3 regions of the Pseudomonas sp. HD57-3 genome follow, and region 2 is predicted to be linked to each of the others. Evidence: predicted binding sites of a transcription regulator. Region 2 holds the regulator's gene; each other region holds the start of a gene.

The links. Region 2 encodes FliA, which starts transcription of late flagellar genes. Its sites were predicted from a motif close to CTAAAGTTTNNNNNNNNNNNGCCGNTAA; they were not measured.
Positions count from the first base shown of each region.
Region 1: a site for FliA is predicted at 5,450-5,477, ahead of AC0R79_RS26105 (methyl-accepting chemotaxis protein). Genes of this name have one in related genera too.
Region 3: a site for FliA is predicted at 2,212-2,239, ahead of AC0R79_RS29565 (methyl-accepting chemotaxis protein). Genes of this name have one in related genera too.

Region 1 is NZ_CM148568.1:5,753,219-5,760,568, forward strand. Features, by position in the region: gene AC0R79_RS26075 (energy-coupling factor ABC transporter permease) at 1-190, opposite strand, end outside; gene AC0R79_RS26080 (DUF1780 domain-containing protein) at 324-950, shown strand; gene AC0R79_RS26085 (MOSC domain-containing protein) at 947-1,474, shown strand; gene AC0R79_RS26090 (DUF3094 domain-containing protein) at 1,526-1,699, shown strand; gene AC0R79_RS26095 (NAD(P)/FAD-dependent oxidoreductase) at 1,763-3,061, shown strand; gene AC0R79_RS26100 (HvfA family oxazolone/thioamide-modified RiPP metallophore) at 3,273-3,680, shown strand; gene AC0R79_RS26105 (methyl-accepting chemotaxis protein) at 3,753-5,378, opposite strand; tRNA gene AC0R79_RS26110 (tRNA-Pro) at 5,538-5,614, opposite strand; tRNA gene AC0R79_RS26115 (tRNA-Lys) at 5,712-5,787, opposite strand; tRNA gene AC0R79_RS26120 (tRNA-Pro) at 5,793-5,869, opposite strand; tRNA gene AC0R79_RS26125 (tRNA-Asn) at 5,879-5,954, opposite strand; gene clpB (ATP-dependent chaperone ClpB) at 6,253-7,350, opposite strand, start outside.
Region 2 is NZ_CM148568.1:2,002,098-2,009,447, reverse strand. Features, by position in the region: gene AC0R79_RS09065 (chemotaxis protein CheA) at 1-167, opposite strand, end outside; gene AC0R79_RS09060 (protein phosphatase CheZ) at 207-995, opposite strand; gene AC0R79_RS09055 (chemotaxis response regulator CheY) at 1,014-1,385, opposite strand; gene fliA (RNA polymerase sigma factor FliA) at 1,553-2,293, opposite strand; gene fleN (flagellar synthesis regulator FleN) at 2,290-3,120, opposite strand; gene flhF (flagellar biosynthesis protein FlhF) at 3,234-4,574, opposite strand; gene flhA (flagellar biosynthesis protein FlhA) at 4,586-6,715, opposite strand; gene AC0R79_RS09030 (hypothetical protein) at 6,903-7,350, opposite strand, start outside.
Region 3 is NZ_CM148568.1:6,480,452-6,487,801, reverse strand. Features, by position in the region: gene AC0R79_RS29575 (NorM family multidrug efflux MATE transporter) at 1-1,083, opposite strand, end outside; gene AC0R79_RS29570 (LysR substrate-binding domain-containing protein) at 1,241-2,161, shown strand; gene AC0R79_RS29565 (methyl-accepting chemotaxis protein) at 2,345-4,321, shown strand; gene AC0R79_RS29560 (YifB family Mg chelatase-like AAA ATPase) at 4,427-5,920, opposite strand; gene AC0R79_RS29555 (HigA family addiction module antitoxin) at 7,019-7,324, shown strand.

The DNA of each region.
Region 1 (7,350 bases), 2.7 Mb from region 2:
TGTCGAAATCCCTGCGCACCAGCCACAGCAGAAACAACGCGAACACCGTGCCGAACAGCAAATGCTGACGACGGTTGTCGCTGAACAGTTCGACCCACGGTGCGCGAACAATCGCCCAGAGCAACACCGGCAGGTAAATCAGCCAGCCGAGAGTCAGACTCGTCGATGACAGCAATTCTGCACCGATCATGATCCCATCACCTTCATTCGCACCGCAGACTCCTTTGATTGGCGCTCCTGCGGCGAAGTCTACACCTGCACGGCGGGACATCTGCCGATGCAAAGCTTTCTGCTTGTCGCAATTGAACGCTAAGCTTGGGCCTATGGATGACTCAGATTATTTACGCCTGCTGACCATCGCGGCCGAGCAAGCCAACGCCTTCCTGTCCAATGCCCGCAAATGGGAGCGTGAGCGTTGGGTCTGCCAGCGCCTGCTGCAAGGCTTGAATATTCCTTATCGTGCCGACGAATTCGCCCCCGCCGGTGAGCCGCCGGACGTGTTGTTTCGCGACGCCAACTTCGAAGTGTTTTTCGTCCTCGACGAGGGACGTCGGCTCAACGACGAATGGCGCGATGAGCTGCAACGGCGACGCAGTGCGTTTTCCCTCAGCCAACTGGTACGGCGTGAAGCCAAGCCGCGGCGGATTCCGGCCAATGAGTTTCTGCTGAGACTGGCGCCGACCTTGCGCAAGAAAGCGCACAACTACAAGGAACGCGGGATGGATCTGGGCGAGCTGGACATCATTGCCTTCGCCAGCCTCAAGCGCGAAGTGCTCGATCTGAACAGCCACTTTCCTCCGCCCACCGAGTACCTGCGTCAGGGCTGGCGCTCACTGTCGCTGGTCGGGCCGACCTTTGCCCGGGTGTTGTTCGCTCATCCCGATGCCCCGGATTTTCTGCGCGGCAACCTGGGCCGCAGCATCGTGTTCGATGTCGGGATCAGCCTGTGACGCCGCTTCAACAATTGATTGCTGATGTCCCGCAGACCGGATGCGTGCGCTGGATTGGCGTGCGCCCCGAATCACGGGGGCCGATGCTCGCGCTCGATGCGGTGGAGGCGCGGCTTGAAGCCGGGCTCACCGGTGATCACGCTCGGCCCGGTGTGCGCAATGCGCGGCAGGTGACGCTGATTCAGTGGGAGCATCTGGCCGTGATCAGCGCCCTGATGGGCCGGTCGGCCGAACAACCGGTCACACCTGAAGATCTGCGGCGCAATCTCGTTATAAGCGGGATCAACCTGTTCAGCCTCAAGGGGCGGCGCTTTCGCATTGGTCAGGCGATTTTCGAAACTACAGGCTGGTGCCAGCCGTGTGCGCGCCTGCAAAACAACCTTGGCCCCGGAACGTTCCAGGCCGTGCGAGGGCATGGCGGAATCACCGCGCGAGTGTTACAAAGCGGGATCATTCGCCTCGGGGACAGTGTGTCTGTCGAACCGGTCCCGGACAGTGGCTATGCTGCGTTCAATCCCGGTTGAAAACCGCTGTAGCGTGTTCTCATTCAGTAACGTCTACCTGACGAGGCCTTTATGACCAGCCGCCTGAACCCCGAAGACCAGAAGCATGTCGAAGAGTACCTGCAGTTGTCCCAACACCGTGTCGAGCGCCGGCCATTCCGGCCGTGGATGCTCCTGGTGCTGGTGCTGGCAGTGACCATTGGTCTGGGCCTGTTGAGCCGATTTATCAGTTACCTGACGCTATGAGCTGCATCGCGCTCGCTCGGGTAGCCGTACCGATTTCCTTTCAAAACCTTGCGAGCTATCCCTATGTCCCATCGTATTGTCATTGTCGGCGGCGGCGCCGGCGGTCTGGAGTTGGCTACCCGTCTGGGTAAGACTCTGGGCAAACGCGGCACCGCCAGCATCATGCTGGTCGACGCGAACCTCACGCACATCTGGAAACCGCTGCTGCACGAAGTGGCCGCCGGATCGCTGAACTCTTCCGAAGACGAACTCAACTATGTCGCCCAGGCCAAATGGAACCACTTCGAGTTCCAGCTGGGGCGCATGAGCGGACTCGATCGTGAGCAGAAGAAGATCCAGCTGGCTGCCACCTACGACGAAAACGGCGTTGAGCTGGTCCCGGCGCGGGAAGTGCCCTACGACTCGCTGGTGATCGCGGTCGGCAGCACCACCAACGATTTCGGCACCCAGGGCGCCGCGCAACACTGCCTGTTCCTCGACACCCGCAAACAGGCCGAGCGCTTCCATCAGCAACTGCTCAACCACTACCTGCGTGCTCACGCCGGGCAGACTGATGTGGTCCAGCAGATCAGCGTGGCCATCGTCGGTGCCGGTGCCACGGGTGTCGAGCTCGCGGCCGAGCTGCACAATGCCGCCCATGAGCTCGCGGCTTACGGTCTGGACCGGATCAAACCGGAAAACATGCACATCACCCTGATCGAAGCCGGGCCACGAGTGCTGCCAGCCCTGCCGGAGCGGATCAGCGGGCCGGTACACAAGACTCTGGAGAAACTCGGGGTCAACGTGATGACCAATGCCTCGGTCAGCCAGGTCACCGCCGACAGCCTGATCACCGCCGACAGCAACGAGATCAAGGCCAGTCTGAAAGTCTGGGCTGCCGGGATCCGCGCACCGGGTTTCCTCAAGGACATCGACGGTCTGGAAACCAACCGCATCAATCAGCTGCAAGTGCTGCCAACGCTGCAGACCACCCGCGACGAAAACATTTTCGCCTTCGGTGACTGCGCCGCCTGCCCGCAACCGGGCTCGGATCGCAACGTTCCACCACGGGCCCAGGCTGCGCACCAACAGGCGTCGCTGCTGGCCAAATCGCTGAAACTGCGGATCGAAGGCAAGACCCTGCCGGAGTACAAGTACACCGACTACGGCTCGCTGATTTCGCTGTCGCGTTTTTCGGCGGTGGGTAACCTGATGGGCAACCTGACCGGCAGCGTGATGCTTGAGGGCTGGCTGGCGCGGATGTTTTACGTGTCGCTGTACCGCATGCACCAGATGGCGCTGTACGGGCCGTTCCGCACGGCGATGCTGATGCTGGGCAGCAAGATCGGACGCGGCACCGAGCCGCGCCTGAAGCTGCACTGATGTAAAAAACACCGTGGGGGCGGGCTCGCCCTCACGGTGTTTTGTTTTCTACTGTATCTGCCCTCGCTTTCCCCACCTTCGCTTACAAACGCCCCGCTCCTCGACACAGACGCGATACACCGCCACCGCTTAATGGCCACACCCGAGCACACCTGCTCCGGCTTGATCGCCCTTAACGTGTGGTTGCGCAGTGCAACCGAAGGAGAATGCAATGTCCCGTACTTCGAAAATCGGCAAAAACTCCCTTGGCCTGGTCGGTGCCGTACTGGCCGGCGGCCTGATGCTGTCCGGCTCGGTGTTCGCCGCACAACCGCTGGCCCAGGGCTACATGGTCGCTTCGGCCGAAACCTCGGTAAAAACCCCGGAAGGCAAATGCGGTGAAGGCAAATGCGGCGATGCGTCGATGGCCAAGACCGACACCGATGGCGACGGCAAGGTTTCGCGCGCCGAGTTCCTGAAGGTCGCGCCGAAGTCCGACTTCGACAAGATCGACACCAACCACGACGGCTTCATCGACGAGCAAGAGGCGTACAACAACGTCAAAGCCAACTTCGAAGCCAATGGCAAGAAAATGCCGAAAGGTCTGTTCGAACACCTGAAAGACCAGGACGGTGCCTGATTTTTCAGACGCCCGACAAAACAAAGCCGCGCTTTCTCTGACGAGAAGCGCGGCTTTTTCACGCCTGCATGATTACAGCTGGAAGCGCCGCACCATGCCTTGCAGGGCGTTGGCCAGTTGCGACAGTTCATGGCTCGACGCGTTGGTTTGATCGGCACCCGCCGCCGAACGCACCGACAGATCGCGAATGTTCACCAGATTGCGATCCACTTCACGCGCCACTTGCGCCTGTTCTTCGGCGGCGCTGGCGATCACCAGATTGCGCTCGTGGATTTCGTTTACCGAGGCCGTGATCGTCTGCAACGCTTCACCGGCCCGCTCGGCCAGCACCAACGTGGTGGCAGCGCGCGAGGCACTGGCCTGCATCGACTCCAGCGCCAGGCTCGACCCGCTGCGCATGCCCTGCACCATCTGCTCGATTTCCTGGGTCGATTGTTGCGTGCGATAAGCCAGTGCGCGGACTTCGTCGGCGACCACCGCAAACCCGCGTCCACTCTCCCCGGCCCGGGCCGCTTCGATGGCAGCGTTGAGCGCCAGCAGGTTGGTCTGTTCGGCGATCGCTCGGATCACGTCCAGCACTTTGCCGATGTCCTGCGACTGATTGGCCAGTGATTGCACCAGCTCGCCGGTGTGTTCGACTTCGCTGGCCAGGGCGTTGATGGCGCCGGCGGTTTCGCTGACCCGCTCCTGGCCCAACTGCGCGGATTCACTGGACTGGCGGGTGGCGTCGGACGTCGACACCGCATTGCGGGCAACTTCCTCGACCGCCGTGGTCATCTCGTTAACGGCGGTGGCAGCCTGTTCGATTTCGTTGTTCTGTTGTTGCAGCCCTTGCGTGCTGTCATGGGTAACCGCGCTCAGTTCATCGGAAGCGGTCGCCAGTTGCGTGGCCGAGCCGCTGATGCCCTGCAGGGTTTCGCGCAGGTTCTGCTGCATGGTCGCCAACGCCTTGAGCAACCGGCTGACCTCATCGTTGCCGTGGGTTTCGATCGGACGGGTCAGATCGCCTCTGGCGACGTGTTCAGCAGCGTCGACGGCGGCGCTCAGGGGACGGACGATGCTGCGGGTCAGCAACATGGCCAGGGCCACGGTTGCCAACGCCGCCAGAGCGATGAACAGACTTACGATGGTGCGCGAGGTTTCGTAATGGGCGGCAGAGTTCTGGCTTTCGGCGGCGACCTGGCGGGCGAACAGGTCGGCCAGGTCATTGAGTTGTTTGCCGGAGCCGTCGACCACGGTTTTCATGTCGACCAGCAGCAGCTTGGTCAGCTCATCGCGCTTGCCTTGCTCGGCGAGGGTGAACGACTGGGCGATGCCGGTGCGGTAGGCAGCAAAGGTTTTCTTGAACTGATCGTACAACTGCTGCCCTTCCGGGGTTGTTACCAGCCGGTCGTAGGCGGCGATTTTTTCGCTCAGCTCCTTGTCGCGGGTGTCCATCTGGCTGCGGTACGTGGCGATGTTGGCCGGATCCTGATCCAGCGCCATGCGCAGGGAGATGGTGCGGATGCGCAGCATGATCTCGCGAATCTCGTCGCCGCCGCGAATGCTCGGCAGCCACTGTGTCTCCACCGCCACTTCACTGTCGCGGATGCTCGACATCTGCCCCAGCGCAAACACCCCGAGCAACGCCACCAGCACCGCGATCAGGGCAAAGCCCAGGGCGGCACGGGGAGCAATATTCAACTGACGAAGCAACATGACGAACGCCCTTTTTCTTGTATTGGCCGGATGCAAGGGGCGATCGATGGCAGGCCCCTTTAGTTAGCGGGCTATCGGCAAGTTGTATGACGACTTGAATGAAACATTTCCGGAGGGCAAAAAAAATCCCCGTATCTTTCGATACGAGGATTTTTAATATGGTCGGGGTAAGGGGATTCGAACTCCTGACATCCTGCTCCCAAAGCAGGCGCGCTACCGGACTGCGCTATACCCCGGTAAAAAAAAGGCGACCTTTCAAAGATCGCCTTCTTCGATCAGCGCTTTTGGCCTCTGATCTTAAGATTCGATCCCAGCGTTAACTGGTTTCAAAAATGGTGGGTCGTGTGGGATTCGAACCTACGACCAATTGGTTAAAAGCCAACTGCTCTACCAACTGAGCTAACGACCCAAAAATGGTCGGGGTAAGGGGATTCGAACTCCTGACATCCTGCTCCCAAAGCAGGCGCGCTACCGGACTGCGCTATACCCCGGCTTGAAATTGGCTCCGTGACCAGGACTCGAACCTGGGACCCAATGATTAACAGTCATTTGCTCTACCGACTGAGCTATCACGGAACTACATATTTCAATTTACAACGGTGAAACTTGCAGCTTCTCGACACCGTTTTCGCATCGCTGCGTTCGTGTGTCTGAGGCGCGCTATTCTACAACCTAGAACACCTCTGTCAACCCCCTAAATTGCTTTCAAGTTAATGATTTGCAACTTATTTCAGATTTCTGCCCAGTGAGCTGAAACCGTGTTGGTGACTGACTGCGGGGCGCACTTTACAAGCCTTTTCCTTTGAGTTCAACAGCCTAACGAAAAAAAAGGCCTCGCAGTGCGAGGCCTTGATTACTTCAACACCGTCGAGGGTCAGTTGAACGTGATCTCGTCGTTCTCCACGACGCCGGTCGCGGTCTCGCCCGGCAGGAAACGTCCCGACAGGATCAACTGCGCCAACGGGTTCTCGATCCAGCGCTGGATCGCCCGCTTCAGCGGCCGTGCGCCATAGACCGGGTCGTAGCCGACGGCAATCAGCTTGTCCATCGCTTCCGGGCTCAGCTCCAGCTTCAGCTCGCGCTCGGCCAGACGACTGCGCAGACGGCCCAGCTGGATCTCGGTAATGCCTGCGATCTGATCCCGCGCCAATGGCTCGAAGATCACCACTTCGTCGACCCGATTGATGAACTCCGGACGGAAGTGGGTGGAAATCGCATCCATCACCGCTGCCCGTTGTGCTTCACGATCGCCTACCAGTTCCTGGATCTGCATCGAACCGAGGTTGGAGGTCATGACGATCACGGTATTGCGGAAGTCCACCGTGCGGCCGTGGCTGTCGGTCAGGCGACCATCCTCCAGCACCTGCAGCAGGATGTTGAACACGTCCGGGTGCGCCTTCTCGACTTCGTCCAGCAGGATCACCGAGTAAGGCTTGCGCCGTACCGCTTCAGTCAGATAACCGCCCTCTTCGTAGCCGACGTAGCCCGGTGGCGCACCGATCAGCCGAGCCACGGAATGTTTCTCCATGAACTCGGACATGTCGATCCGCACCATCGCCTCTTCCGTATCGAAGAGGAATTCGGCCAGCGCCTTGCACAACTCGGTTTTACCGACACCGGTCGGGCCGAGGAACATGAACGAGCCGCTCGGACGATTCGGGTCGGACAACCCGGCACGGGAGCGCCGCACCGCGTTGGCCACGGCAACCACTGCTTCGTCCTGGCCGATCACGCGTTGGTGCAACAGGCTTTCCATCTTCATCAGCTTGTCGCGCTCGCCTTCGAGCATTTTCGACACCGGAATACCGGTCCATTTCGAAACGACTTCGGCGATTTCCTCTTCGGTCACCTTGCTGCGCAGCAACTGGTTTTCGCTCTTGCCGTGCTGGTCGACCATTTGCAGGCTGCGCTCCAGATCCGGGATCACCCCGTACTGCAACTCGGCCATGCGGTTCAGGTCGCCTTTACGGCG
Region 2 (7,350 bases):
CCGGCGCCCCCTTTTACAGTGTGGAAACCGCGAAAAATTGCGTTGAGCAGATCTGCGTCATCCGGGCGGCTTTCCAGCTCGACCAGTTGTTCGGACAGTTGCTCAAGAATCTCGCCGGCCTCAACCAGGAAATCCTGAAGGATCTCTTCATCGGCGCCGAAGCTCATTAATGGGGTGCTCCTACAGGTCTAAAAACCCAAAAAAACTCAAAATCCAAGGCTGGATAGCAAATCGTCCACATCGTCCTGACCGGACACAACGTCTTCTCGTTTATCGGCATGAATCTGCGGACCTTCACCCTGCGAGAGATGTTTTTGTGGATCTTTTTCAGCAAGCATCGCCGCACGGTCATGTTCGATGCCCGCAAAGCGGTCCACCTGGCTGGCCATGAGCACGAGCTTGAGCAGGTTGCTTTCGACTTCGGTGACCAATTGGGTCACGCGCTTGATCACCTGGCCTGTGAGGTCCTGGTAATCCTGGGCGAGCAGAATGTCGTTCAGATTGCTCGACACCGCGCGGTTGTCCGCGCTGCTGCGTGCCAGAAAACCGTCGACCCGGCGCGCCAGTTCACGGAACTCTTCAGCCCCGACCTCACGGCGCATGAAGCGGCTCCAATCGGCGCTCAAGGCCTGGGCTTCGTCAGCCAGGCCATTGACCACAGGGGTCGCGCTTTCCACCAGATCCATGGTGCGGTTGGCGGCAGCTTCGGTCAGTTTGACCACGTAGCCCAGGCGCTCGGTAGCGTCGGTGATTTGCGACACTTCCTCAGCCTGCGGCATGTGCGGATCGATCTGGAAATTGACGATCGCACTGTGCAGTTCACGCGTGAGCTTGCCCACTTCCTGGTACAGGCCACGGTCACGGGTCTGATTGAGCTCATGGATCAGTTGCACAGCGTCGCCGAACTTGCCTTTTTCAAGGCTCTCGACCAGTTCGACCGCGTGTTTTTTCAGGGTCGACTCAAAATCGCCCTGTGAAGATTCGTTATGCTCCATAGCTCCCCCGCGCGTTCATCAGCCGATGCGTTCGAAAATCTTCTCGATTTTTTCTTTCAACGCCTGGGCCGTGAAAGGTTTGACCACATAGCCGTTCACGCCGGCCTGGGCCGCTTCGATGATCTGCTCGCGCTTGGCTTCAGCGGTCACCATCAGCACTGGCAGGTGCTTGAGCTTTTCATCGGCACGGACGTGGCGCAGCAGGTCGATACCGGTCATGCCAGGCATGTTCCAGTCGGTCACCAGAAAGTCGATGCTGCCGCTGTTGAGCACCGGAATGGCAGTGGTGCCATCGTCGGCTTCAACGGTGTTGGTGAACCCGAGATCACGCAACAGGTTCTTGATGATCCGCCGCATCGTTGAGAAGTCATCAACGATGAGGATTTTCATGTCTTTGTTCAATTCGACCTCCAAGCAGTCTTAAACGCGCCCAGCACCTGGACGCGCCATTTCAATCAATCCGGCAAAACACTCGATGACTGTCTGGAGCACAACAGAGCAAGACCGGTGCCGTTCACCACCGCACCAGCCTCGTTCGCAGTGTCCCCACACTGCCTTCAGCGCGCTCGCCACTCCCCCAAACGCCCCCGCAAGCGGGCCGCGCACTGGCTGTGTAACTGGCTGACCCGCGATTCACTGACGCCAAGGACTTCACCGATCTCCTTGAGGTTCAGCTCTTCGTCGTAGTACAGCGCCAACACCAGTCGCTCACGCTCCGGCAAATTGGCAATCGCGTCCGCCAGCGCGGCCTGGAAACGTTCGTCTTCCAGATCGCGCGACGGCTCCAGATGAGCACTGGCGCCATCCTCGTGCAGCCCTTCGTGTTCGCCGTCCTGCAACAGGTCGTCGAAACTGAACAGCCGGCTGCCCAGGGTGTCGTTCAAAATCCCGTAGTAATCGTCGAGACTCAATTGGAGTTCGGCCGCAACTTCGTGATCTTTAGCGTCACGGCCGGTTTTAGCTTCAATCGAGCGAATCGCGTCGCTGACCATACGGGTATTGCGGTGAACCGAGCGTGGCGCCCAATCCCCCTTACGGACTTCATCGAGCATCGCACCGCGGATCCGGATGCCCGCGTACGTTTCAAAACTGGCGCCCTTGCTGGCGTCGTATTTGGTCGAGACTTCGAGCAGGCCGATCATCCCGGCCTGGATCAGGTCTTCAACCTGCACACTGGCCGGCAATCGCGCCAGCAAGTGGTAGGCGATGCGTTTGACCAGTGGCGCGTAACGCTCGATCAGCTCGTACTGCGCGTCACGCGCCGACTTTTTGTAAAGGTTCATACCGCTGGCGGTCATAGCACAGGTCCTGCCGTTTGCTGCACGAGGCGCTCGACGAAAAATTCGAGGTGGCCGCGCGGGTTGGCGGGCAGCGGCCAGGTGTCGACCTTCTGTGCGATCGCCTTGAACGCCAGTGCGCACTTGGAACGCGGGAAGGCTTCATAGACCGCACGCTGCTTCTGCACCGCCTTGCGCACGCTTTCGTCGTAGGGCACCGCGCCGACGTATTGTAGGGCGACGTCGAGGAAGCGATCCGTGACCTTGGTCAACTTGGCGAACAGATTGCGACCTTCTTGCGGGCTCTGGGCCATGTTGGCCAGGACGCGGAAGCGGTTCATGCCGTAATCGCGGTTGAGCAGTTTGATCAGCGCGTAGGCGTCGGTGATCGAGGTCGGCTCGTCGCAGACCACCAGCAACACTTCCTGGGCCGCGCGAACGAAACTGACTACCGAGTCACCAATACCCGCAGCGGTGTCGATCACCAGCACGTCGAGATTGTCGCCGATGTCGCTGAATGCCTGAATCAGGCCGGCATGCTGGGCCGGGCTCAGGTGAACCATGCTCTGGGTGCCGGAAGCGGCGGGCACGATGCGGATTCCGCCGGGGCCTTGCAACAGCACGTCGCGCAGCTCGCAGCGGCCTTCGATCACGTCGGCCAGGGTGCGTTTGGGTGTGAGGCCCAGCAGAACGTCGACGTTCGCCAGCCCCAGGTCGGCGTCCAGCAGCATGACCCGACGGCCAAGCTCTGCCAGCGCCAGGGACAAGTTCACTGACACATTAGTCTTGCCGACGCCACCTTTGCCGCCGGTCACCGCGATCACCTGTACGGGATGCATGCTGCCCATGTTATTTCTTTACCTTGTCTTGCATAGACGGAGGCCACATTACTGGCTGCGCGTTCACAACCGGAACAATGCATGGCAGACCATCGATGTAGGTACAAAAACGGTTCATTACCTCAGCCAACCTGCTTGGTCGGACTGTGGTAGATATCAGCGAACATGTCAGCCATGGCTTCTTCGCTGGGTTCTTCCTGCATTTGCACACTGACGGCGCGGCTGACCAGTTGATGACGGCGCGGCAGATGCAGATCATCCGGAATACGCGGCCCATCGGTCAGGTAGGCGACCGGTAGTTCGTGACTGATCGCCAGGCTCAGCACTTCGCCAAGGCTGGCCGTCTCATCCAGTTTAGTCAGGATGCACCCGGCCAGCCCGCAACGCTTGTAACTGTGATAAGCGGCGGTTAGAACCTGTTTCTGGCTGGTGGTTGCCAGCACCAGATAATTTTTCGACCGAATGCCACGACCGGCCAGACTTTCCAGCTGCATGCGCAGGGCAGGATCGCTGGCTTGCAGGCCGGCGGTATCGATCAGCACCACGCGTTTGCGCAGCAGTGGATCCAGCGCCTGCACCAGGGACTGGCCCGGATCGACGTGGGTCACCGAAACGTTAAGGATGCGGCCCAGAGTCTTGAGCTGCTCCTGCGCGCCGATACGGAAACTGTCCATGCTCACCAGCGCGATGTTCTGCGCGCCGTACTTGAGCACGTAACGGGCGGCCAGTTTGGCCAGCGTGGTGGTTTTGCCCATGCCGGCAGGACCGACCATGGCAATCACCCCACCCTCTTCCAGCGGCTCGACTTCCGGTACGGCAATCATCCGTGCCAGGTGCGCCAGCAGCATGCGCCAGGCCTGACGCGGTTCGTCGATCTCGGTGATCATCGACAGCAGATCACGGGACAGCGGGCCGGACAAACCGATGCGTTGCAGACGACGGTACAGATTGGCCTGGGCCGGACGGCTGCCTTGCAGCTGGTTCCAGGCCAGAGTGCCGAGTTGCACTTCCATCAGTTCGCGCAGGCTGTTGAGTTCGAAACGCATCGAGTCCAGAGCACGCGGGTCGACGCCAGCGGAAACCGCTGCAGGCGCCGGTGCCGGACGGGCCGGAGCCTCGTAGGTCGGTTCGGTCAGCGGCTCGGCAGCGGTCAGCGGCAGGCCGGCCGTCAACGGCAGCCCGGCGAACAACTGGCGATTGGTGTTGCCGTCGGCTTCGCCACGCAGGCTCAGTTCGGCCTGTGCGGTGACGATGCGCGACTGGGTCTTGCGCAGCTCGTCCTCGAGCTCCATGTTCGGAACACGCGGGGCCAGCGCCGACAGTTTGTAATCGAGCGCCGCCGTCAGCTCGACGCCGCCGGCGATGCGGCGGTTGCCAATGATGGCGGCATCAGCGCCCAGCTCATCACGAACCAGCTTCATGGCCTGACGCATATCGGCGGCGAAAAAACGCTTAACTTGCATAAACCACTACCTCAGCCGTTGGGCCCTACTGTCGCAACGATGGTCACTTGCTTGTTGTCCGGAATTTCCTGGTAGGCCAGCACATGCAGTCCGGGAACTGCCAGGCGACCAAAGCGCGAGAGCATCGCGCGAACCGGGCCTGCTACCAACAGGATCACCGGCTGACCTTGCATTTCCTGGCGCTGCGCCGCTTCGATCAGCGAACGCTGCAGCTTCTCGGCCATGCTCGGCTCCAGCAGAACGCCCTCTTCCGAGCCTTGTCCTGCCTTCTGCAGACTATTGAGCAATATTTGTTCCAACCTTGGCTCCAGCGTGATAACTGGCAGCTCCGACTCAGTCCCTACAATGCTTTGGACGATGGCGCGGGATACGCCGACCCGCACAGCGGCCACCAAAGCGGCGGTATCTTGACTCTTGGCGGCATTGTTGGCGATGGCTTCGGCAATGCTGCGGATATCGCGCACCGGCACGTGTTCGGCCAGCAACGCCTGCAATACTTTGAGCAACTGCGACAGCGTGACCACGCCCGGCACCAGCTCTTCAGCCAGTTTCGGCGAGCTCTTGGCCAGCAATTGCATCAATTGCTGCACTTCTTCGTGGCCGATCAGCTCGCTGGAGTGCTTGTACAGAATCTGGTTCAAGTGGGTCGCAACCACGGTGCTGGCATCGACCACGGTGTAACCGAGCGATTGCGCCTGGGCGCGCTGGCTGACTTCGATCCACACCGCCTCCAGGCCGAAAGCCGGATCTTTGGCGGTAATGCCGTTGAGCGAGCCGTAGACCTGCCCCGGGTTGATCGCCAGTTCGCGATCCGGGTAGATCTCGGCTTCGGCCAGGATCACGCCCATCAGGGTCAGGCGATAGGCGCTTGGCGCCAGGTCGAGGTTGTCGCGGATGTGCACGGTCGGCATCAGGAAGCCCAGATCCTGCGAGAGCTTTTTGCGCACGCCCTTGATCCGCGCCAGCAATTGCCCGCCCTGGTTGCGGTCCACCAACGGAATCAGGCGGTAGCCGACCTCCAGGCCAATCATGTCGATCGGGGTCACGTCGTCCCAGCCCAGCTCCTTGGTTTCCATGGCGCGGGCCGGCGACGGCAGCAGCTCCTGTTGACGCTTGACCTCTTCCAGCGCGACGACCTTGGCCACGTTCTGCTTCTTCCAGAACAGGTAAGCGCCACCGGCAGCCAGGGCAGCCATGCTCAGGAACGAGAAGTGCGGCATGCCCGGCACCAGGCCCATGACCGCCATCAGACCGGCAGCCACCGCCAGCGCTTTGGGCGAGGCGAACATCTGGCGATTGATCTGCTTGCCCATGTCTTCCGAGCCGGAAGCACGGGTCACCATGATCGCCGCAGCTGTAGATAACAACAGTGATGGCAATTGCGCCACTAAACCGTCACCAATGGTCAGCAAGGCGTAAACCTTGCCCGCGTCAGCGAAAGTCATGTTGTGCTGGAAGATACCGACGGCCATGCCGCCGATCAGGTTGATGAACAGAATCAGCAAACCGGCGATGGCGTCACCGCGTACGAACTTGCTGGCACCGTCCATCGAACCGTAGAACTCTGCCTCTTGGGCGACTTCCTGACGACGGGCCTTGGCCTGGGCCTGATCGATCAGACCGGCGTTGAGGTCGGCGTCGATCGCCATTTGCTTGCCGGGCATCGCATCGAGGGTGAAGCGCGCGCTCACCTCGGAGATCCGGCCGGCACCCTTGGTTACCACGACGAAGTTGATGATCATCAGGATCGCGAAAACCACGATACCGACCACGTAGTTACCGCCGATCACCACCTCACCGAAGGCCTGGATCACCTTACCGGCGGCGGCGTGGCCGTCCTGACCGTGGAGCATCACCACCCGCGTCGACGCCACGTTCAGCGCCAGTCGCAACAGCGTCGCCACCAGCAGGATCGTCGGGAACACCGCGAAATCCAGCGGCCGCAAGGCGTACACGCAGACCAGAAGCACGACGATCGACAGGGCAATGTTGAAGGTGAAGAACACGTCGAGCAGGAACGGCGGCACCGGCAACATCATCATCGCCAGCATGACCAGCAGCAACAGCGGCACACCCAGATTGCCCCGACTGAGATCGGCAATGTTCGAGCGAGCACTGTTGATTAACTGAGAGCGATCCACCGGTTTTCCCCGTTCCTTTAAAGCAAACTTTTGACGCCCGAAGCAGGCGCACGGCGGCTACTGCAAGAAGCCTTCCAACTTTTGCGGGGGATTGAAACAGAGGGGCTGATGAATGCACAAAGGGGCGGCACGCACGTCGTGCGCCCGCCCCTGTTCAGCGATGTTCACTGAGAAGAAACCCCGATAGTCAACCGGCTACCAGAATGTGCTCCGAAGTGATCGAACCGAAAGAGAGGGCCGCATTATCCAGATAGCGCGTGCCCCTGAACACGTTGTGACCGCCGACATCGACAACATCCTCCTCCGTATACATCAGTACCACCCTGGTGACAGGCGCGACATCAGTGGACTTCACATGACCTTCCATCAGGTTCAATGCCCATTCGAAACGCATGAATGGCAGATCACTGATTTCGATCGGAGGCGCGCCCGCATCCAGTCGAAAGTACTGCCGCGCCGTGATGCGCAATTGGTTGCCGAACACCGTGAATGAGGGTTTTCCATATCGTTGTTCTACGGGCCCGCCATCACTCGCCCACTGGTCCATGTAATAACTGGGGTCGGTAAATAGAGCGAACAACGACGGGTTATCGCGGATATTACCGGCTGCGCCAAAGAAGTAGTTGTAGGAGTAG
Region 3 (7,350 bases), 2.0 Mb from region 2:
GCTCACCGCCAGACGAATCACCTCGGCAAACGCCGGGTCGTTATGGTCGAGGAACAAACCGACCAGTTGATTCGGCAACAACCAGAACACCATCGCAAACCCCAGCATCACCACCGCACCAAAGACGATGCCGACCCGCCCGGACATCCGCGCATCGCTCAATTGCCCGGCGCCGTAGTGCTGGCCGACGCGCATGGTGATCGCATACGACATCCCCGCCGGAACCATGAACGCCACCGAGACGATTTGCAGGGCGATCTGGTGCGCCGCCAGTTGCGTGCTGCCCATGGTGCCCATGCACAGCGCCGCGAAGGCGAACAGCCCGACTTCCACCGCGTAGGTTCCGCCAATCGGCAGGCCCAAACGCCAGAGTTCTTTCAGGTACTGCCGGTTCGGCCGCGACAGGCCTTCGCGCAACGGGTAGGCGTCATAGGCCGGATGCCGGCGAATGTGCCAGGCCAGTGCGAGTGCCATGCAGTTGGCGACAATCGCCGTGACCAGGCCGATACCGGTCAGCCCGAGTTTCGGCAGGCCGAACATGCCGGTGATCAGCGCGTAATTGAGCAGGAAGTTGGCCACCGTGCCGGCGAGGCTGATGACCATCACCGGCGTTGCCCGGCCGATGGCGCTGGTGAAACCGCGCAGGGCCATGAAACTCAGGTAGCCGGGCAGGGCGAACGGCAGGGCGATCAGAAATTGCCCGGCGGCGTTGACGTTGGTCTCGGTCTGGCCGAACAGCAGCAACACCGGTTTCAAGTTCCACAACAGCAACCCGGCACCGAGCGCCATCAGCCACGCCAGCCAAAGCCCGGCCTGAGTCAGGCGGGCGGCGCCGATGATGTCGCCGGCGCCCTGACGAATCGCCACCAGGGTGCCGACCGCCGCAATCACGCCGATGCAGAAGATCGACACGAACGAATAGCTTGCCGCGCCCAGGCCACCGCCGGCCAGCGCTTCGGGGCTGAGGCGGGCCATCATCAGGGTGTCGGTCAGCACCATCAACATGTGCGCCAACTGCGAGGCGATCAACGGCCCCGCCAGCCGCAGGATGGCCCAGAGTTCGGTACGCACAGGACGCTGCATGTTTTCACATCCTTATAGAAGAGGGAGCAAGAGACCGTCGATTCTCAGGGTTTGGCGCGGGTTGCACAAAGGGATAAAAAGGATGGGTGGCATGATTAAAACTCATCCTGCCGCGATTCTGCTAAGTTGGCGCAATCCCGCCATTGGAGCGTTGTGCATGTCCCGTCGTCTTCCACCCTTGTATGCCCTGCGCGCATTCGAAGCGGCGGCCCGCCACAGTTCGTTCACCCGGGCAGCCGAAGAGTTGTCGATCACTCAAAGTGCGGTGAGCCGGCACATCCGTACGCTCGAAGAGCACTTCGCCTGCCGCTTGTTCCACCGCAGCGGGCGCAATCTGCAACTGACCGAGTCGGCGCGCCTGCTGCTGCCGGGCATCCGTGATGGCTTTGCCGCGCTGGAACGGGCCTGCAATACCTTGCGCGCCGAAGATGACATCCTGCGCATGAAAGCCCCGTCGACCCTGACCATGCGCTGGTTGCTGGCGCGGCTCAGTCGCTTTCGTCATCTGCAGCCAGGTAACGAGGTGCAACTGACCAGCGCGTGGATGGACGTGGATTCGGTGGACTTCAACAACGAACCCTTCGATTGCGCGGTGTTGCTCAGTGACGGGCATTTCCCGCCGGACTGGGAAGCCAGCCTGCTGTTTCCGGAGGAGCTGATTCCGGTTGGCGCGCCGAACCTGCTCAACGATCAGCCGTGGGACGTGGCGCGGCTGGCCAGCGCCGAGCTGCTGCACCCGACGCCGGATCGCCGGGACTGGCGCAGCTGGCTGGAACACATGGGGCTGTCGGATCAGGTGTCGCTCAAGGGCGGGCAGGTGTTCGATACCTTGGAACTGGGGATGATTGCGGCGGCTCGGGGCTATGGGGTTTCCATGGGCGATCTGCTGATGGTGGCTGAAGACGTTGCGCAAGGACGCCTGAGTCTGCCGTGGCCGACGGCGGTCGCCAGCGGACTGAATTATTACCTGGTGTGGCCAAAGACCCGTCCGGGAGGTGAACGTTTGCGCCGCCTCAGCGACTTCCTGCAAGGCGAAGTCCGCGCCATGTCGCTGCCGGCGGTCACGCGCTTGAGCTGAAACGTTCGAGCCTGCACAATGCCGGCCTTTCGCCATAACCCTGCTGTTCGCTCAAGTATTCGGTTTTACCGCCGAATACGTGCATGTGGAACCGTCGTGCCGGTCTCCACTATTCACCCCCACTATTAGAAAATTTCCGAGTCGGGATCAAGGAGGATCCCGTGGCTCGGCCAGGAGCTGTCCATGTCTCAACCTCGCGCTCGGATCGCCTCGCAGCTGGGCCTCGCGCTCGCCGTGATACTGGCGATAGTCATCAGCGGCAGTACGGTGTTCGCCCTGCGTTCGCTGGACACCGCCAACCTCGCCACCCGTGAAGAACACCTGGCCAGCGAGGCACGCCTGCTCGCCGATCAGCTGAGCACTTTTCACGGCACGCTGCGTGAAAGCACCCAGCGCCTGAGCGGGCTGTTCGAGAAGCGCTTTAGCGCGGGTCTGAGCATTCACCCGAGCGAGCCGGTCAATGTCGCGGGCACCCAGACCCCGGGCCTGCACCTGGGCAGCGAAGTGTTGAACAACAACTTCAAGGAAGTCGACGAGTTCAAACAGATGACGGCGGGTGTCGCCACGCTGTTCGTGCGCAGCGGCGAAGACTTCATTCGCGTCAGCACTTCTTTGAGCAAACAGGACGGAACCCGCGCCATCGGCACCGTGCTCGACCACGCCCACCCGGCCTATGCGAAATTGATGGCGGGGCAGGGTTACGTCGGGCGCGCCTTGTTGTTCGATCGTTCCTACATGACTCAGTACACCCCGGTGCGTGACAGCAGCGGCAAGGTGATCGCGGTGTTGTTCGTCGGCTTCGATTACACCGACGCGCAGAACGCCCAGTTCGCCAATCTCAAGCGCTTCCGTATCGGCCAGACCGGCTCGCTGGCGCTGCTGGACGAAAAGAACCAGTGGCTGGTCGCGCCGGCCGGTGTGCAGGCGCTGGATCAAGCGGTTCCTGTGATCAACGGTCTGGCGAAAGCGCCGGGTAAAGGACAGTTCTGGAGCGACAAGTCCGAAGACTTCTACAGCATCGCCGTGCCGTTCGAAGGCGGCCCGTGGTCGGTGGTGGCGAGCATGCCGAAAGCCGAGATCCGCGCAGTTACATGGAGCGTCGGCACTCAGCTGGCCATCGGCAGTCTGCTGGCGATGCTGCTGGCGGTCGGTTCCGTGGTCTGGTTGCTGCGCAGCAAGCTGGCGCCGCTGGGTGATCTGGTCCGTCAGGCCGAAGCCTTGGGTGCCGGTGATCTGAGCGTACGTCTGAGCGTGTCGAGCAACGACGAAATTGGCCAGTTGGCTCGCGCGTTCAACCAGATGAGCCAGGCCCTGTCGACCATGGTCGAGCACATCCGCCGCGCCTCGGAAGAGGTCAACCGTCGGGCTCAAGCCCTGTCCGGGCTGTCTGGTGGCGCCTATGAAGGCATGGAGCAACAGTCTGGCGAAATCACCAGCATGGCCGGCGCCGTTGAAGAGTTCTCCGCCACGTCGCTGAACATTGCCGACAACATGGGCAACACCCAGCGTCTGGCCCAGGAAAATGCCCAGCAGACTCAGATCGGTCGCACGTCGATGGAAGAAGCGTCTTCCTCGCTGGAGCAGATTGCCGGCGCACTGAACACCACGGCCACCGTGATCAACACGCTCGGTCAGCGCTCCCAGGAAATCGGCGGCATCGTCAGCGTGATCACCTCGATTGCCGAGCAGACCAACCTGCTGGCGCTCAACGCTGCCATCGAAGCGGCCCGTGCCGGTGAACAAGGTCGCGGCTTTGCCGTGGTGGCCGATGAAGTGCGCAATCTGGCGTCCCGCACCCGTCAGGCGACGGACGAAATCTCCGGCATGATCCACAGCATTCAGCAGGAAACCGGCAACGCAATCAGCACCATGGAACAAGGCAACGTGCTGATGCAGGAAGGCCTGTCGCGTAACGCCAACGTCGCTTCGGCGCTGGCGCGGATCGATGAGCAGAGCCGTTCGGCAGGGCAACAGTTTGCGGCGATCACCACCGCGACCCAGGAACAGAGCAGCACCGCGACGCTGTTGAGCAGCAATCTGCAGAGCATCGCGATGGCCAACAGCGAGCAGCGCGAAGTGGTGTCGAACCTGGCAATCACCGCCAAGGAGCTGGAAGGTCTGGCAGCCGACCTGCGCCAAGAGGTCGACCGCTTCCGTTGAGGCGCCTCTGAAATAGCGATCGCGAGCAGGCTCGCTCCCACAGGGTTTTTGTTGGACCTGTGAGAGCGAGCCTGCTTGCGTTTGGGCCCGCCACGACCTCGGCACTTACTGAGTCGCCGGTCGATACTGCAACGCTTCGGCCAGATGCTCGCGACTGATATCCGCGCGCTTCTCCAGATCCGCCAACGTCCGCGCGACCTTGAGCAGTCGATGCGCCGAGCGCAGCGACAAAGTCAGTCTTTCGCACGCCGTCTCCAGCCAGGTTTCATCGGCTGTGGATAACTTGCAGTGCCTCTTCAGTCCCGGCAAATCGAGGAACGCATTGGCGCAGCCCTGGCGTTTTTGCTGACGCTCGCGGGCCTCGGCGACCAGCGTGGCCGCGCTGGCGCTGTCCTCTCCCGGTTTTACCGCAGGGTTCAGTGCTGTCGCCTCCCGCGCCACCGTCAGGTGCAGATCGATCCGATCCAGCAACGGCCCCGACAGTTTGTTGCGATAGCGCTGCACCATGTCCGGCGTGCATGAGCACTTGCCGCTCGGTTCGCCAAGATATCCACAGGGACAGGGATTCATCGCCGCCACCAACTGGAATCTCGCGGGAAACCGCACCCGTTCCTTGGCACGGGCGATCACGATGCAGCCGGATTCCAGCGGTTCGCGCAGCACCTCGAGCACCTTGCGATCAAATTCGGGCAGTTCATCGAGAAACAGCACACCATGATGGGCGAGGGTGATTTCGCCGGGTTGTGGTTTTGAGCTGCCACCGACCAGTGCCGGGCCAGAGGCCGAGTGATGCGGCTGGCGAAACGGGCGCTGTGGCCAGTGGGTCAACGGTGCGCCACTGGCAACCGATTGAATCGCCGCCACCTCCAGCGCTTCACTCTCGGCCAGCGGTGGCAGCAACCCCGGTAATCGACTGGCCAGCAACGTCTTGCCCGTCCCCGGTGGCCCGCTGAACAGCAGGTTGTGCGCACCGGCGGCGGCAATCAGCAGCGCCCGTTTGGCGGCCAGTTGGCCCTGTACTTCATTCAGGTCGGGATAAGGTTTGGCGGCATGGATCAGCCCATCCGAGACATACGGCTCGACCGGTGTATGCCCATTGAAATGCGCCACGGCCTCCAGCAGATGATCCACCGCAATCACCCTCAGCCCCGACGCCAGACAAGCCTCCTCGGCATTCGCCCGTGGCACCACCAACGTCCGCCCGGCCTTGCGTGCTGCCAGCGCCGCTGGCAACACCCCACGCACCGCCCGCACTGCGCCGGATAACGCCAGCTCACCGAGGCATTCCACGTCATCCAGCGTCAACGTTGGCACCTGCACACTCGCCGACAGAATCCCCAGTGCAATCGCCAGGTCGAAGCGCCCACCATCCTTGGGCAAGTCCGCCGGCGCCAGATTCAACGTGATCCGCCGCGCCGGAAACTGCAGCCCGGAATTGATGATCGCACTGCGCACCCGGTCCTTGCTCTCCTTCACCGCCGCTTCGGGCAGGCCGACCATGGTCAGCGAGGGCAAGCCGTTGGCGAGGTGAACTTCGACGGTGACGGCGGGAGCATCCACGCCAATCTGGGCGCGGCTATGGACGATGGCGAGGGACATGGTCGTTCCTTGAGTTGAATCGAGGGGCCGCTTCCTGCGGGTTTTTGAAGGGTAGTTGAGCCGGGTTTCAGTGTATGAATTGAGGTTTACAAGACGTATCAAGACCTGACGGCAGTGTCACTGCTTCCCTGAATTGGAGCGTTGACTCACGGCCGGCATTGACGGATCATTCCGTTCGAGGACTGCAACTGCGCATTCGTCGGGACTGGGCACCAGCAAAAGCTCCCCCGCATTTTTGGCAGCAGAGAAAGCTGGTTTCTCTGAAGTAGTGACGACGGGATAGCCTGTCGGATTCTGAACCCATGGATTTAAAGCCGGGAGCTAAAGAATCGCTGCGACTACTCCTCAAAAATATTCAAAAGGCGTCCTTCGGACGCCTTTTTTATTTCTGATTGGATGGTGCTCGTGGTATCTGCCCCACCAACGTGCCATGTGCGCGCTTTTGCGGGTACCAAGTCACCACGAAGTAACCAAATCCTGTGGCGCGCTCGTGTCGCGGTTCAAGAATCAGTGTTCCCATGGATGTTCTCAGTACCGCGACCCTGTTTCCGCATCGCTGTTCTTTGAACTCGCAATAGATTTGCGCTCCTGGGACGATCATTTTCGCAACAATCGCTGCTACCCCATCGACAGTCTGGCAACCATGCTTGAGCAAATCGGCTCTGTGCGCTTCCCATATGTGTACTACGCCAAACCACTATTCGCTCGGCGGTGAATACCTATTCGCAAATAAATCTTCCCACCTGGCAAGCCGAATTTTGGCATGTCGGGGATCGCACCAAAGATGTAACTGCCATCTGGGTGCTGAACTAGCGTGTTTTCTTTTTGTGTGAGCAAATCAGACAAGAGGTAGTCCAGAACCAGAATGTCTGGCAATCAATTTGATCCTTCTGAACTCGACGTGTTGGATCGATCAGCGTAGGTGATGGCCACGAGCGTAACTACAAGTAAAAAATCACGTAATCGGGCGCGAGAGGTGATTCTTGTAGGGCCATGCTTTGATGGTTGTAGGACGTCGGCGAAACGGTGGCGGAGGTCTTGAATAGCCGAATCGGATGCTCCAGTTTGGCCGCTCAATGCAGCCTTTGGAGGCGAAAAATGGACCGCAATGGTATGCGCCCGATTCATCCGGGGGAGGTTCTGAATAAGGAATTCATGGAGCCGTTGGGCGTGACGGTCATGGACTTGGCCATGCCCACAAACTGGCCTGAAACCGAGATCGAGAAGCTTGTGAAATGCCAACTCAGGATCTGCGCCGATCTGGCAATCAGGCTGGCCATCCACCTCAACACCACACCTGAGTTCTGGATGAATCTTCAGTCGACTTACGATTTGCGAAAAGATGAAATTGAGAGAGGAGCTTCCATCCGTCACCAAGTAGAGCGGCTAGTGCATTGCGCTTGATCTGAATCCCAGGTCGTACGGCTGGG